DNA from 3 places in the Streptomyces sp. NPDC032161 genome. Region 1 is predicted to be linked to each of the others. Evidence: predicted binding sites of a transcription regulator. Region 1 holds the regulator's gene; each other region holds the start of a gene.
What was found. The regulator HrcA, encoded in region 1, represses chaperone genes, less so after heat shock. The targets are predictions, from matches to a motif close to TTNGCACTCNGNNNNNCNGAGTGCNAA.
Positions count from the first base shown of each region.

Region 2: groL (chaperonin GroEL) is a predicted target of HrcA. The motif match lies at 1,952-1,978, and genes of this name have one in related genera.
Region 3: groES (co-chaperone GroES) is a predicted target of HrcA. The motif match lies at 3,181-3,207, and genes of this name have one in related genera.

Region 1 covers NZ_JBEZVN010000002.1:817,872-822,131, reverse strand. Annotated here, with positions in the region: gene hemW (radical SAM family heme chaperone HemW) at 1-125, shown strand, start outside; gene AB0E67_RS09405 (DUF3097 domain-containing protein) at 179-997, opposite strand; gene AB0E67_RS09400 (MBL fold metallo-hydrolase) at 1,081-1,854, opposite strand; gene hrcA (heat-inducible transcriptional repressor HrcA) at 2,057-3,073, shown strand; gene dnaJ (molecular chaperone DnaJ) at 3,074-4,213, shown strand.
Region 2 covers NZ_JBEZVN010000059.1:7,760-12,019, reverse strand. Annotated here, with positions in the region: gene thrC (threonine synthase) at 1-701, shown strand, start outside; gene AB0E67_RS34685 (MoaD/ThiS family protein) at 735-1,013, shown strand; gene AB0E67_RS34680 (cold-shock protein) at 1,504-1,710, shown strand; gene groL (chaperonin GroEL) at 2,141-3,763, shown strand; gene AB0E67_RS34670 (hypothetical protein) at 3,913-4,260, opposite strand, start outside.
Region 3 covers NZ_JBEZVN010000001.1:1,096,131-1,100,390, forward strand. Annotated here, with positions in the region: gene AB0E67_RS04620 (hydroxyacid dehydrogenase) at 1-756, shown strand, start outside; gene groL (chaperonin GroEL) at 994-2,619, opposite strand; gene groES (co-chaperone GroES) at 2,720-3,028, opposite strand; gene AB0E67_RS04635 (polysaccharide deacetylase family protein) at 3,559-4,260, opposite strand, start outside.

The sequences.
Region 1 (4,260 bases):
CCGCGGCCGACCGTGCGGTCGAGGACGGGCTGTTGCAGCGGGAGCCGTACGGACGGGGGAGCGCGGTGCTCACCCTGCGCGGACGCCTGCTGGCCGACGCGGTGGTGCGGGACCTGGTGGACTGAGGGGCCCCGCTCCTCAGCTGCCGGAGGGACCGGATCCGGGGGCCGTCACGCATTCATTCGGGCGTCGTCACAAAATCGATCAGGTGTTCCACCGAGCCCAGGAGTGTCGGCTCCAGATCCCGGTACGAGCGCACCGAGGACAGAATGCGCTGCCAGGCGGCGCCGGTGTTCTCCTCCCAGCCCAGCGCCCGGCACACGCCCGTCTTCCAGTCCTGGCCGCGCGGCACCACCGGCCAGCCGGCGATGCCCACGGAAGACGGCTTCACGGCCTCCCACACGTCGATGTAGGGATGGCCGACCACCAGCACGTTCGCGTCCGACACCTGCTCCGCGATCCGGGACTCCTTGGAGCCCGGGACCAGGTGGTCCACCAGGACGCCGAGCCGGGCGTCCGGGCCGGGGGAGAACTCGCGCACGACGGCCGGAAGGTCGTCGACGCCCTCCAGGTACTCGACGACCACGCCCTCGATCCGCAGGTCGTCGCCCCAGACCCGCTCGACCAGTTCCGCGTCGTGCCGGCCCTCCACATAGATCCGCCCCGCCCGCGCGACCCGGGCGCGCGCTCCCGGAACCGCGATCGAGCCCGAGGCCGTGCGCGCGGGGCGCGCCGGTGAAGCCGCCGACGGCCGCACCAGCGTGACCACCTTGCCCTCCAGCAGGAAGCCGCGCGGTTCCATCGGGAACACCCGGTGCTTGCCGAAACGGTCCTCCAGGGTCACCGTCGGCCCCTGGGCCGTCTTCTCGCAGCGGATCACCGCACCGCAGAACCCGGTGGAGACCTCCTCCACGACCAGATCGGCTTCGGCGGGGACCTCGGGAACGGGGGCGGACCTCTTCCACGGCGGGGTCAGGTCCGGCTGGTAGCTGCGCATCGGACGACGATAGGACGGGAACGGACCGCGACACGCCGAGGGGGCCCGCCTCGCACGCCGCGAGGCCCGCCCTCCCGCCGCCTTCAGGGGCCCGTGCGTCCCCCGTACAGCGCCGCCAGCCGGTCGCGCTGGTCCCTGACGAACGCGGCACCCACCACCGTCCCGTGCCCCGGGACGTACACCGCGTCCTCGCCCCCCAGTGCCAGCAGCCGGTCCAGCGCGGCCGGCCAGCGGGCCGGGACCGCGTCCGGGCCCGCCTGAGGTTCACCGGACTCCTCGACCAGATCGCCGCAGAACACCACGGCGGGGGAGCCCGGCACGACCGCCACCAGATCGTGGCCGCTGTGCGCGGGGCCCAGATTCGCCAGCAATACGCGCCGGCCGCCGCCCAGATCGACCGTCCGCTCGTCGCGCACCTCGTGATCCGGTGCCACCAGCGCGGCGACGGCGCCGGCCGCCTCGTGCTCGGGCACCCCGTGGCGTACCGCGTCGGAGCGCAGATCCGCCGCCCCGCTTCCGCTCCTCAGCAGGTCCGCCGTGCCGGCCGCCCCGTACACCGGGACGTCCCCGGAGCCCGGGGCGTCCGCGGCCGCCCGGACACCCGGGAACGCCGCGGTGCCCAGAACGTGATCGAAATGGGGGTGGGTGAGTGCGATATGCGTCACCTCCCGGCCGAGCAGGGCCCGTGCCCCGTCCCGGATCCCGGCCCCCTCGCGGAGCGTGGACCCGGTGTCGACGAGCAGCACGCCCTCCGCCCCGGCCACCAGCGCGGTCGTCGCGTCCCAGCCGGGCAGGCGGCGCCGTCCCGTACCGTGACCGATCCGCTCCCAGCCGAACTCTTCCCAAGAGGTGTCCATACCGGGACGCTATCGGCAGCGGACCGGTACGGTCTTGCGATCACGTGGCCGGTCGCCCTTGCTAGGTCCCCAGTCGGCCGCCGTACACTGACCGGGGGATGGCTGGCACTCGCGCCGACAGAGTGCCAGGCGGATCCCTGGGGAAGGAAATCGGGTACGGCCCGGGAACCACCGCTGAACCAGCTACCTGGAGGTGCGCGCGATGCTCAGCGAACGCAGACTCGAAGTGCTGCGCGCCATCGTTCAGGACTACGTGGGCACCGAGGAGCCGGTCGGCTCCAAGGCGCTCACCGAGCGGCACAAGCTGGGGGTCTCCCCGGCCACCGTCCGCAACGACATGGCGGTGCTGGAGGACGAGGGCTTCATCGCCCAGCCCCACACCAGTGCCGGGCGTATCCCGACGGACAAGGGTTACCGGCTCTTCGTCGACAGGCTCGCGGGCGTCAAGCCCCTCTCGTCGCCGGAGCGCCGTGCCATCCACAATTTCCTCGACGGCGCGGTCGACCTCGACGACGTCGTGAGCCGCACCGTCCGGCTGCTCGCGCAGCTGACGCGGCAGGTCGCCATCGTGCAGTACCCCTCGTTGACCCGGTCGACGGTGCGGCACGTGGAACTGTTGTCGCTGGCCCCCGCCCGGCTGATGCTCGTGCTGATCACGGACACCGGCCGGGTCGAACAGCGCATGATCGACTGCCCCGCCCCGATGGGTGAGACGTCGCTGGCCGATCTGCGGGCCCGTCTCAACAGCCGGGTCGTCGGGCGCCGATTCCCGGACGTCCCGCAGCTGGTGCAGGACCTGCCGGAATCCTTCGAGAGCGAGGACCGGGGGACCGTCTCCACCGTGCTCTCCACCCTGCTGGAAACCCTGGTCGAGGACACGGAGGAGCGCCTGATGATCGGCGGCACCTCCAACCTCACCCGCTTCGGACACGACTTCCCCGTGATGATCCGGCCGGTGCTGGAGGCGCTGGAGGAGCAGGTCGTGCTGCTGAAGCTGCTCGGCGAGGCGACGGACTCGGGCATGACCGTACGCATCGGGCACGAGAACGACTATGAGGGACTGAACTCCACGTCCGTCGTCACAGTCGGCTACGGTTCGGGCGGCGAGGCAGTCGCCAAACTCGGCGTGGTCGGACCGACCCGCATGGACTACCCCGGAACGATGGGAGCGGTACGCGCAGTGGCACGTTACGTCGGACAGATCCTGGCGGAGTCGTAAGTGGCCACGGACTACTACGCCGTACTCGGCGTGCGCCGCGACGCGTCCCAGGACGAGATCAAGAAGGCATTCCGGAGGCTCGCCCGCGAGCTGCACCCGGATGTGAATCCCGATCCGAAGACCCAGGAGCGGTTCAAGGAGATCAACGCCGCCTACGAGGTGCTGTCGGACCCGCAGAAGAAGCAGGTCTACGACCTCGGCGGCGACCCGCTGTCCGCCTCCGGCGGCGGTGGCGGCGCGGGCGGCTTCGGACAGGGCGGCTTCGGCAACTTCTCCGACATCATGGACGCGTTCTTCGGTACGTCGTCGCAGCGCGGGCCCCGCTCGCGCACCCGGCGCGGCCAGGACGCGATGATCCGGCTGGAGATCGACCTCGCCGAGGCGGCGTTCGGCACCACCAAGGACATCCAGGTCGACACGGCCGTCGTCTGCACCACGTGCAGCGGCGAGGGCGCCGCTCCCGGCACCTCCGCCCAGACCTGCGACATGTGCCGCGGGCGCGGCGAGGTCTCCCAGGTCACCCGGTCCTTCCTGGGCCAGGTCATGACCTCGCGGCCCTGTCCGCAGTGCCAGGGCTTCGGCACGGTCGTGCCGACCCCGTGCCCGGAGTGCGCCGGGGACGGCCGCGTCCGGTCGCGCCGCACGCTCACCGTGAAGATCCCGGCGGGTGTCGACAACGGCACCCGCATCCAGCTCGCGGGCGAGGGCGAGGTCGGCCCCGGCGGGGGCCCGGCCGGCGACCTGTACGTGGAGATCCACGAACTGTCGCACCCGGTGTTCCAGCGCCGCGGCGACGATCTGCACTGCACCGTCACGATCCCCATGACGGCGGGCGCGCTCGGCACGAAGGTGCCGCTGGAGACGCTCGACGGCCTGGAGGAGGTCGACATCAGGCCCGGCACCCAGTCCGGCCAGTCGGTCCCGCTGCACGGACGCGGCATCACCCATCTGAGGGGCGGCGGACGCGGCGACCTGGTCGTGCACGTCGAGGTGATGACCCCGACGAAGCTCGACCCGGAGCAGGAACGACTGCTGCGCGAACTGGCTAAGATGCGGGGCGAGGAGCGGCCCACCGGCCAGTTCCAGCCCGGTCAGCAGGGGCTGTTCTCCCGGCTGAAGGACGCCTTCAACGGCCGCTGACGGGCCCCGCGCGGGTCGTCGAGCGGCCCGGCGCGGGCTTCCGCGGA
Region 2 (4,260 bases), on a different contig from region 1:
ACTACGACGACGTCAACCGCTTCTGCTCGGAGCTCATCGGCGACCCGCTCGGGGAGGGCTGGGGCTTCGTCAACGTCAATCTGCGCCCGTACTACGGCGAGGGCTCCAAGACCCTGGCGTACGAGATCTGCGAGCAGCTCGGCTGGCGCCTGCCCGACCAGATCGTCATCCCGATCGCGTCCGGCTCGCAGCTCACGAAGATCGACAAGGGGCTCCAGGAGCTGATCGGGCTGGGGCTGGTCGAGGACAAGCCGTACAGGATCTTCGGCGCCCAGGCCGAGGGGTGCTCCCCGGTCTCCACCGCGTTCAAGGCCGGTCTCGACGTCGTACGGCCCCAGAAGCCGGACACCATCGCCAAGTCCCTGGCGATCGGCAACCCGGCCGACGGCCCCTACGTCCTGGACATCGCCCGGCGCACCGGCGGCGCGGTCGAGGACGTGGACGACGAGCGGATCGTCGAAGCGATCAAGCTGCTGGCCCGCACCGAGGGCATCTTCGCCGAGACGGCGGGCGGGGTGACGGTCGGTGTGACGAAGAAGCTGATCGAGAACGGGGTGCTCGACCCGTCGCTGACCACCGTCGTCCTCAACACCGGTGACGGCCTCAAGACCCTGGACGCGGTGGCCGCCACCTCGCAGGCGACCGCGACGATCCGCCCGAGCCTGGACGCGTTCCGCGCCGCCGGCCTCGCCACCGCCTGATCCCCACCGCGACCGAAGAAAGGCACACCCATCATGAGCGTCAAGGTCCGCATCCCCACCATCCTCCGCACCTACACGGGCGGCCGGTCCGAGGTCCCGGCCGAGGGCGAGAACCTCTCCCAGGTCATCGAGTCCCTGGAGCGCAACCACCCCGGCATCGCCGCCCGCGTGCTGGACGACCAGGGCAAGCTGCGCCGCTTCGTGAACGTGTATGTGAACGACGACGACGTGCGCTTCGAGGACGGCCTGGAGACGGCGACCCCGGACGGCGCCGGCATCTCGATCATCCCCGCCGTGGCGGGCGGCTGCTGACGGTCCGAAGGCTCCCCGCACCGCGGTCGGTCACCGTTCGGTCGCCGCCGTCGGTCATTGGCCGGTCTTCGGCCGGCGACAGCTTCACGAGTTATCCGAATTGCCCTCTCCGAGAGAAAACGGAGGGGGCAATTCTGCATGGTTGAGCGGGGTAGAGTGGGGGAAGTCCCCCCAGCTTCGCGTGCCGCCCGCCAATGAGAATGCGCCCGGTCACGATAAGAAGTGGCCAAAGTGTGCGATCTTCCTGCGTCATAAGTCACCTTTGCCCGGCCCGACTTGCCCCGGAATCTTGTGAATTCTTCAGGTCCGGGCGATCGGTGCTGCCCGGAATTCTCGTCCGATTGACCTGTTGCAGAGGGCAGTTGGGCAGATACATTCAGCCGCGGTCGACGCGTTCCGGCGCACACACCCTCTCCTGTCGGAGGGTGAGTTCTGACCCGGGTCCGCGAAGTGCGGTCCTGCGCAAGGGCCAGTAATAGGGGAGTTAGGCATGGCTCAGGGCACCGTCAAGTGGTTCAACGCGGAGAAGGGGTACGGCTTCATCGCGGTCGACGGTGGTGCGGATGTTTTCGTCCACTACAGCGCGATCCAGATGGACGGCTACCGCACCCTCGAAGAGGGTCAGCGAGTTGAGTTCGAGATCTCGCAGGGCCAGAAGGGGCCGCAGGCGGACATGGTCAAGCTCGCCGTCGGCTGAGTTCGGCGCGGTCGGCCACCAACGACACCACTCACGTACGCAGGGCCCGTACCCGGGGAGCACCCAGGGGCGGGCCCTGTGTGCGTTCCCGGAATCTTCCGGGAGCCCGGCCGCCCAGGAGCGTTCCTGGGCGCTCGGCGCGGCGGGAGACCGACCGGGACCACGCGCCCGTACGGGTTCCGGGGTGTCCGCCCTCCGCCTGGATCCGGCGTCCGGGGTTGTCCACATCCCGAGGGGGACGCTTGCACTCCCGGGGGTCGAGTGCTAATCATTGGCGTTAGCACTCTCCGGGTGAGAGTGACAGAACTTGGGCCGGGCCGGTGAGGTCCGCAGCTCCGGTGGGGCAAGGAACCACCGGTACGCAGGCCGTCCGTCGCGGGCGCCACTCGGTCCGGAGAAAATCCACCCCTGTCCGGGAGGACCACTTCACATGGCCAAGATCATCGCGTTCGACGAGGAGGCCCGGCGCGGTCTCGAGCGCGGCATGAACCAGCTCGCTGACGCCGTCAAGGTCACCCTTGGCCCCAAGGGTCGCAACGTCGTCCTTGAGAAGAAGTGGGGCGCCCCCACGATCACCAACGATGGTGTGTCCATCGCCAAGGAGATCGAGCTGGAGGACCCGTACGAGAAGATCGGTGCGGAGCTGGTCAAGGAGGTCGCCAAGAAGACGGACGACGTCGCCGGCGACGGTACGACCACCGCCACCGTTCTCGCCCAGGCTCTCGTCCGCGAGGGTCTGCGCAACGTCGCCGCGGGTGCCAACCCGATGGCGCTCAAGCGGGGTATCGAGAAGGCCGTCGAGGCCGTCTCCGCCGCTCTCCTGGAGCAGGCCAAGGACGTGGAGACCAAGGAGCAGATCGCTTCGACGGCCTCCATCTCCGCCGCCGACACCCAGATCGGTGAGCTCATCGCCGAGGCCATGGACAAGGTCGGCAAGGAAGGCGTCATCACCGTCGAGGAGTCCCAGACCTTCGGTCTGGAGCTGGAGCTCACCGAGGGTATGCGCTTCGACAAGGGCTACATCTCGGCGTACTTCGCCACCGACATGGAGCGTATGGAGGCGTCCCTCGACGACCCGTACATCCTCATCGTCAACTCCAAGGTCAGCAACGTGAAGGACCTCCTTCCGCTGCTGGAGAAGGTCATGCAGTCCGGCAAGCCGCTGCTGATCATCGCCGAGGACGTCGAGGGCGAGGCCCTGTCGACCCTGGTCGTCAACAAGATCCGCGGCACCTTCAAGTCCGTCGCCGTCAAGGCCCCGGGCTTCGGCGACCGCCGCAAGGCCATGCTCGGCGACATCGCCATCCTCACCGGTGGCCAGGTCATCTCCGAGGAGGTCGGCCTCAAGCTGGAGAACGCCGGTCTCGACCTGCTCGGCCGCGCCCGCAAGGTCGTCATCACCAAGGACGAGACGACGATCGTCGACGGCGCCGGTGACAGCGACCAGGTCCAGGGCCGCGTCAACCAGATCCGTGCCGAGATCGAGAACTCCGACTCGGACTACGACCGCGAGAAGCTCCAGGAGCGCCTGGCGAAGCTGGCCGGCGGCGTGGCCGTCATCAAGGCCGGTGCCGCGACCGAGGTCGAGCTGAAGGAGCGCAAGCACCGCATCGAGGACGCGGTGCGCAACGCCAAGGCCGCCGTCGAGGAGGGCATCGTCGCCGGTGGTGGCGTGGCTCTGCTCCAGGCCTCGGCCGTCTTCGAGAAGCTGGAGCTCTCGGGTGACGAGGCGACCGGCGCCAACGCCGTCAAGCTGGCCCTGGAGGCCCCGCTGAAGCAGATCGCCGTCAACGGTGGTCTCGAGGGCGGCGTCGTCGTGGAGAAGGTGCGCAACCTGGCCGTCGGCCACGGTCTGAACGCCGCGACCGGCGAGTACGTCGACATGATCGCCGAGGGCATCCTCGACCCGGCGAAGGTCACGCGCTCCGCCCTGCAGAACGCCGCGTCCATCGCCGCGCTGTTCCTCACCACCGAGGCCGTCATCGCCGACAAGCCGGAGAAGGCCGCCGCGGCCGCTCCGGGCGGCATGCCGGGCGGTGACATGGACTTCTGATCCCACGGGATCGGCAAGTCCGGCACAGCTTCGCTGTAACGCAGGCCCCCGGGACCTCCTGGTCCCGGGGGCCTGCGCCGTATCCGTGCCGTGAAGCACGACGTTCCCACGACGTTCGCGGTCTTCGTGGGTCCGCGGCGTTCGCGACGCTACGGGAGCCGGTCGAGGAGCCAGGTGCAGAGCTCCTCGGTCACGAGGGTGTGGCCCTCGTTCCGGGAGGCCAGTCGGAATTCGTCGAGCCCGCTGTCCTCGGGCGGGAGCGCGGAGATGTCCGCGTACAGATCCTCGTCGGTGTCCAGGTCGCGGATGTCGACCGCGCTGACGGACGGCACGAAGCAGTGCGAGCGGATACGGACGTCGGTCTTGAAGCCCAGGATCGGATTGAGGGCGTTGAAACCGTCGGCGAGGATGCCGAAGCCCTCCAGCGAACCACCGGGGGCACCGTCGATGGACGGCAGGCCGGACGTGCGCACCTCGTTGGACTTCAGGGTCACCAC
Region 3 (4,260 bases), on a different contig from region 1:
GGTTCCGTGAAGCACCACATCACCGACGCCTGCTGGGAACGCGGCATCGCCGTCACCTCCGCCGCCGGGGCCAACGCGCTGCCGGTCGCCGAGTTCACACTCGCCACGATCCTCTTCGCGAACAAGCGCGTCCTGCACTCCGCCGACCGCTACCGCGCCCTGCGCGCCGAGCACGACTGGCTCGCGGAGCTCGGCGGCTCCGGCAACTACCGCCGCACCGTCGGCGTCATCGGTGCCTCCCGCATCGGCCGGCGCGTCATCGAGCTGCTGCGCCCCTTCGACCTGGACGTCCTGCTGTACGACCCGTACGTGGACGAGGCGGAGGCGGCCCGGCTCGGCGTACGGCTCACCTCGCTCGACGAGCTGTGCGCGGGCAGTTCGGTGGTCTCGGTGCACGCACCGCAGCTCCCGGAGACGCATCACCTGATCGGCGCGGCGCAGCTGTCGGCCATGGCCACCGGGACCACGCTGATCAACACGGCGCGCGGTTCGCTGGTCGACGAGGAGGCGTTGCTGCCGGAGCTGGTGTCGGGGCGGCTGCACGCGGTGCTGGACGTGACGGATCCCGAACTCCCGCCCGCCGACTCGCCGTTGTACGAGCTGCCGAACGTCCTGCTCACCCCGCACGTGGCGGGTTCGCTCGGCGGTGAGCTGCACCGGATGGCCGACCAGGCGCTGGACGAGCTGGAACGGTACACGCAGGGGAAGCCGTTCGCGGACCCGGTCCGCGCGGGGGTGCTGACCCGGTCGGCGTGACCGCCCGCGGCGCGGCTCCGCCGCCCGCTCCTCCCACGGCCCGTGGCCCCTCGGCCACGGGCCGTCCGCGTGTCCACATGTCCGCGTGCCCACGTGTCCGGGGCCCACGTGTCCGGGGGCCGGGGTCCGGTGCCGACACGTCGTACGGCGCACGGCCGCCCGGACCCGCACACGGGCCGAGGCCCGGTATCCCGCGACGGGATACCGGGCCTCGGTGGCTGGTGCCGGGGTTACGCGTCAGTGCGCGTGGCCGTGGCCGCCGTGACCGGCCTCGGCCTCCTCCTCGGCCGGCTTCTCGACGACCAGGGTCTCGGTCGTGAGCAGCAGCGACGCGATGGACGCGGCGTTCTCCAGCGCGGAGCGGGTGACCTTGACCGGGTCGATGACGCCGGCCTTCACCAGGTCGCCGTACTCGCCGGTCGCGGCGTTGAAGCCCTGGCCCTTGTCGAGGTCGGCGACCTTGGAGGTGATGACGTAGCCCTCCAGGCCGGCGTTCTCGGCGATCCAGCGCAGCGGCTCGACGGCGGCGCGGCGCACGACCGCGACACCCGTGGCCTCGTCGCCGGTCTTGCCGAGGTTGCCCTCCAGGACCTTGACGGCGTGGACCAGAGCGGAGCCACCACCGGAGACGATGCCCTCCTCGACCGCGGCGCGGGTCGCGGAGATGGCGTCCTCCAGACGGTGCTTCTTCTCCTTGAGCTCCACCTCGGTGGCGGCACCGACGCGGATCACGCACACGCCGCCGGCCAGCTTCGCGAGGCGCTCCTGGAGCTTCTCGCGGTCCCAGTCGGAGTCCGTGGCCTCGATCTCGGCCTTGATCTGGTTGACCCGGCCCTTGACGTCGCCGGGCTCGCCGCCGCCGTCCACGATCGTGGTGTCGTCCTTGGTGACGGTGACGCGGCGGGCGGTGCCCAGCACGTCCAGACCGGCCTGGTCGAGCTTGAGGCCGACCTCCTCGGCGATGACGGTCGCACCGGTGAGGGTGGCGATGTCGCCGAGCATGGCCTTGCGGCGGTCACCGAAGCCGGGGGCCTTCACGGCGACGGCGTTGAAGGTGCCGCGGATCTTGTTGACGACGAGGGTCGACAGCGCCTCGCCCTCGACGTCCTCGGCGATGATCAGCAGCGGCTTGGAGCCACCGGCCTGGATGACCTTCTCCAGCAGCGGGAGCAGCTCCTGGATGGCGCCGATCTTGCCCTGGTGGATCAGGATGTACGGGTCGTCGAGGACGGCCTCCATACGCTCCTGGTCGGTCACCATGTACGGCGACAGGTAGCCCTTGTCGAAGGCCATGCCCTCGGTGAAGTCGAGGTCCAGACCGAAGGTGTTGGACTCCTCGACGGTGATGACACCGTCCTTGCCGACCTTGTCCATCGCGTCCGCGATGAGCTCGCCGACCTGCGGGTCCTGCGCGGAGAGCGCGGCCACGGCGGCGATGTCGGACTTGTCGTCGATCGGGCGGGCGGTCGCGAGGAGGTCCTCGGACACGGCCTTGACCGCGGCGTCGATGCCCTTCTTCAGGGCGGCCGGGGAGGCGCCGGCGGCGACGTTGCGCAGACCCTCGCGGACCAGCGCCTGGGCCAGCACGGTGGCGGTGGTCGTGCCGTCACCCGCGATGTCGTTGGTCTTGGTCGCGACCTCCTTCACCAGCTGGGCACCGAGGTTCTCGTACGGGTCCTCGATCTCGACCTCGCGCGCGATGGTGACACCGTCGTTGGTGATGGTGGGGGCACCGAACTTCTTGTCGATGACGACGTTGCGGCCCTTGGGGCCGATCGTCACCTTGACCGTGTCGGCAAGCTTGTTGACGCCGCGCTCGAGGGCGCGACGGGCGTCCTCGTCGAACTTCAGGATCTTCGCCATGGGAGCTGAGCTTTCCTCTCGAACGAACCGCGCCCCCGGCCGCCCGGCTGATCACAACGCACGGGGCCAGGGGCGCGGAACGGAAGCAGACGTGGGTGAATTACTTCTCGATGATCGCGAGCACGTCGCGAGCCGAGAGGACGAGGTACTCCTCGCTGTTGTACTTCACCTCGGTGCCGCCGTACTTGCTGTACAGCACGATGTCGCCGGTCTTGACGTCGAGCGGAAGGCGCTCGCCGTTCTCGAAGCGGCCCGGGCCCACGGCCAGGACGACGCCCTCCTGGGGCTTCTCCTTGGCGGTGTCCGGGATGACCAGGCCGGAGGCCGTGGTCTGCTCGGCGTCGAGCGGCTGGACCACAATGCGGTCTTCGAGCGGCTTGATCGCAACCTTGGTGCTGGCGGTCGACACGATCCGGTCTCCCCCTTCGGAGATCTCACGGGGTTAAGAGTCTGTGTGTGGCGACCAGGTGGATCCGTCGTCGCGGGTGCCGGACCTGCCAGTCGCACAGTACTGCTGGCACTCTCCATCGGTGAGTGCCAGCACCGAGACTATGACCGCGATTAGCACTCGGTCAAGCGGAGTGCCAATTCAGCCAGTCGTGGCGTCCGGACTCCCCGTCGGCCCGGGGTGCCGAGGCGCCTGGTGGCCCTGGGGGGTGATCTGCGCGGTCGCCGCCGTCCACGTCGCCTTCTCGCGCTGGAACGCCGACGGACGGGAGCCGACGACTCCGCCGCCGATGGATGGACGTCCGTCCTCGTCCGCGGCGGGCTCACGGCCCTGATCTGCCTGTCGGCCGTGCTGCCGATCCGGGGGAAGTGGCCCAGCGGCGCACCGGCCGCCGGCGCGCCCGCCCCGCCCGTCCGGCGCCTCTTGCGCGTCTCGTACGCTCGCACGTCTCGTACGCACCCCTCCCGCGCGTCTCGTGCGCGGCCCTCCGGTCATACGTAGTCCTCCAGCCGGGCCACCGCGTACCCCTGGTCCGTGATCGTCTTCATGACGGCGCGGACCAGTTCGGTCATGTCGGCGCCCCATTCGTTCCGGCCCCGGAAGTGCGTGAGGATGATGTCGCCGGGGCGCAGCTTCCCGTCCCCCTCGCGCCATTCCATGTGGTCCGGGAACGCCTCCGCGTTCCAGAGCGGCACGGCCTTGATCCCGCAGGACTTCGCGATGCGCAGCGTGTCCCTGTTGTAGTTGCCGTACGGCGGACGGAAGAGGGCGGGCCGCTTCCCGAAGCGCTTCTCGATGATGTCCTGCTGACCGCAGATCTCGCGCTTCTGCTCCTCGTACAAAAGTCCGGGGAGGTAGGGGTGGCTGAGGGTGTGGTTGTTGAGGCCGACGCCGAGCCGTTGTGCCTCGCCGAAGTACCCGTAGTCGCCGCGCACCTCCTGGTCGGTGAGGAACGCGCTGTACGGGATGTCCAGTTCGTCCATCATTCGCAGCAGTTCGGGGTCCTTCTCCGCGCCGTCGTCCATGGTCAGGAACACCACCCGATCCTTGGTCGGGACGGTGGTGAAGACCGGCGGCAGGGAGGCGTCGCCGCCCGTGACCTCGAAGCCCTTCCGGGTGGTGACGTGCGGCTTGGCGGCAGGCGGGGGTGCGATCAGGGGCGCGCGGGCCAGCCCCCATTTCTTGGCGAGGGC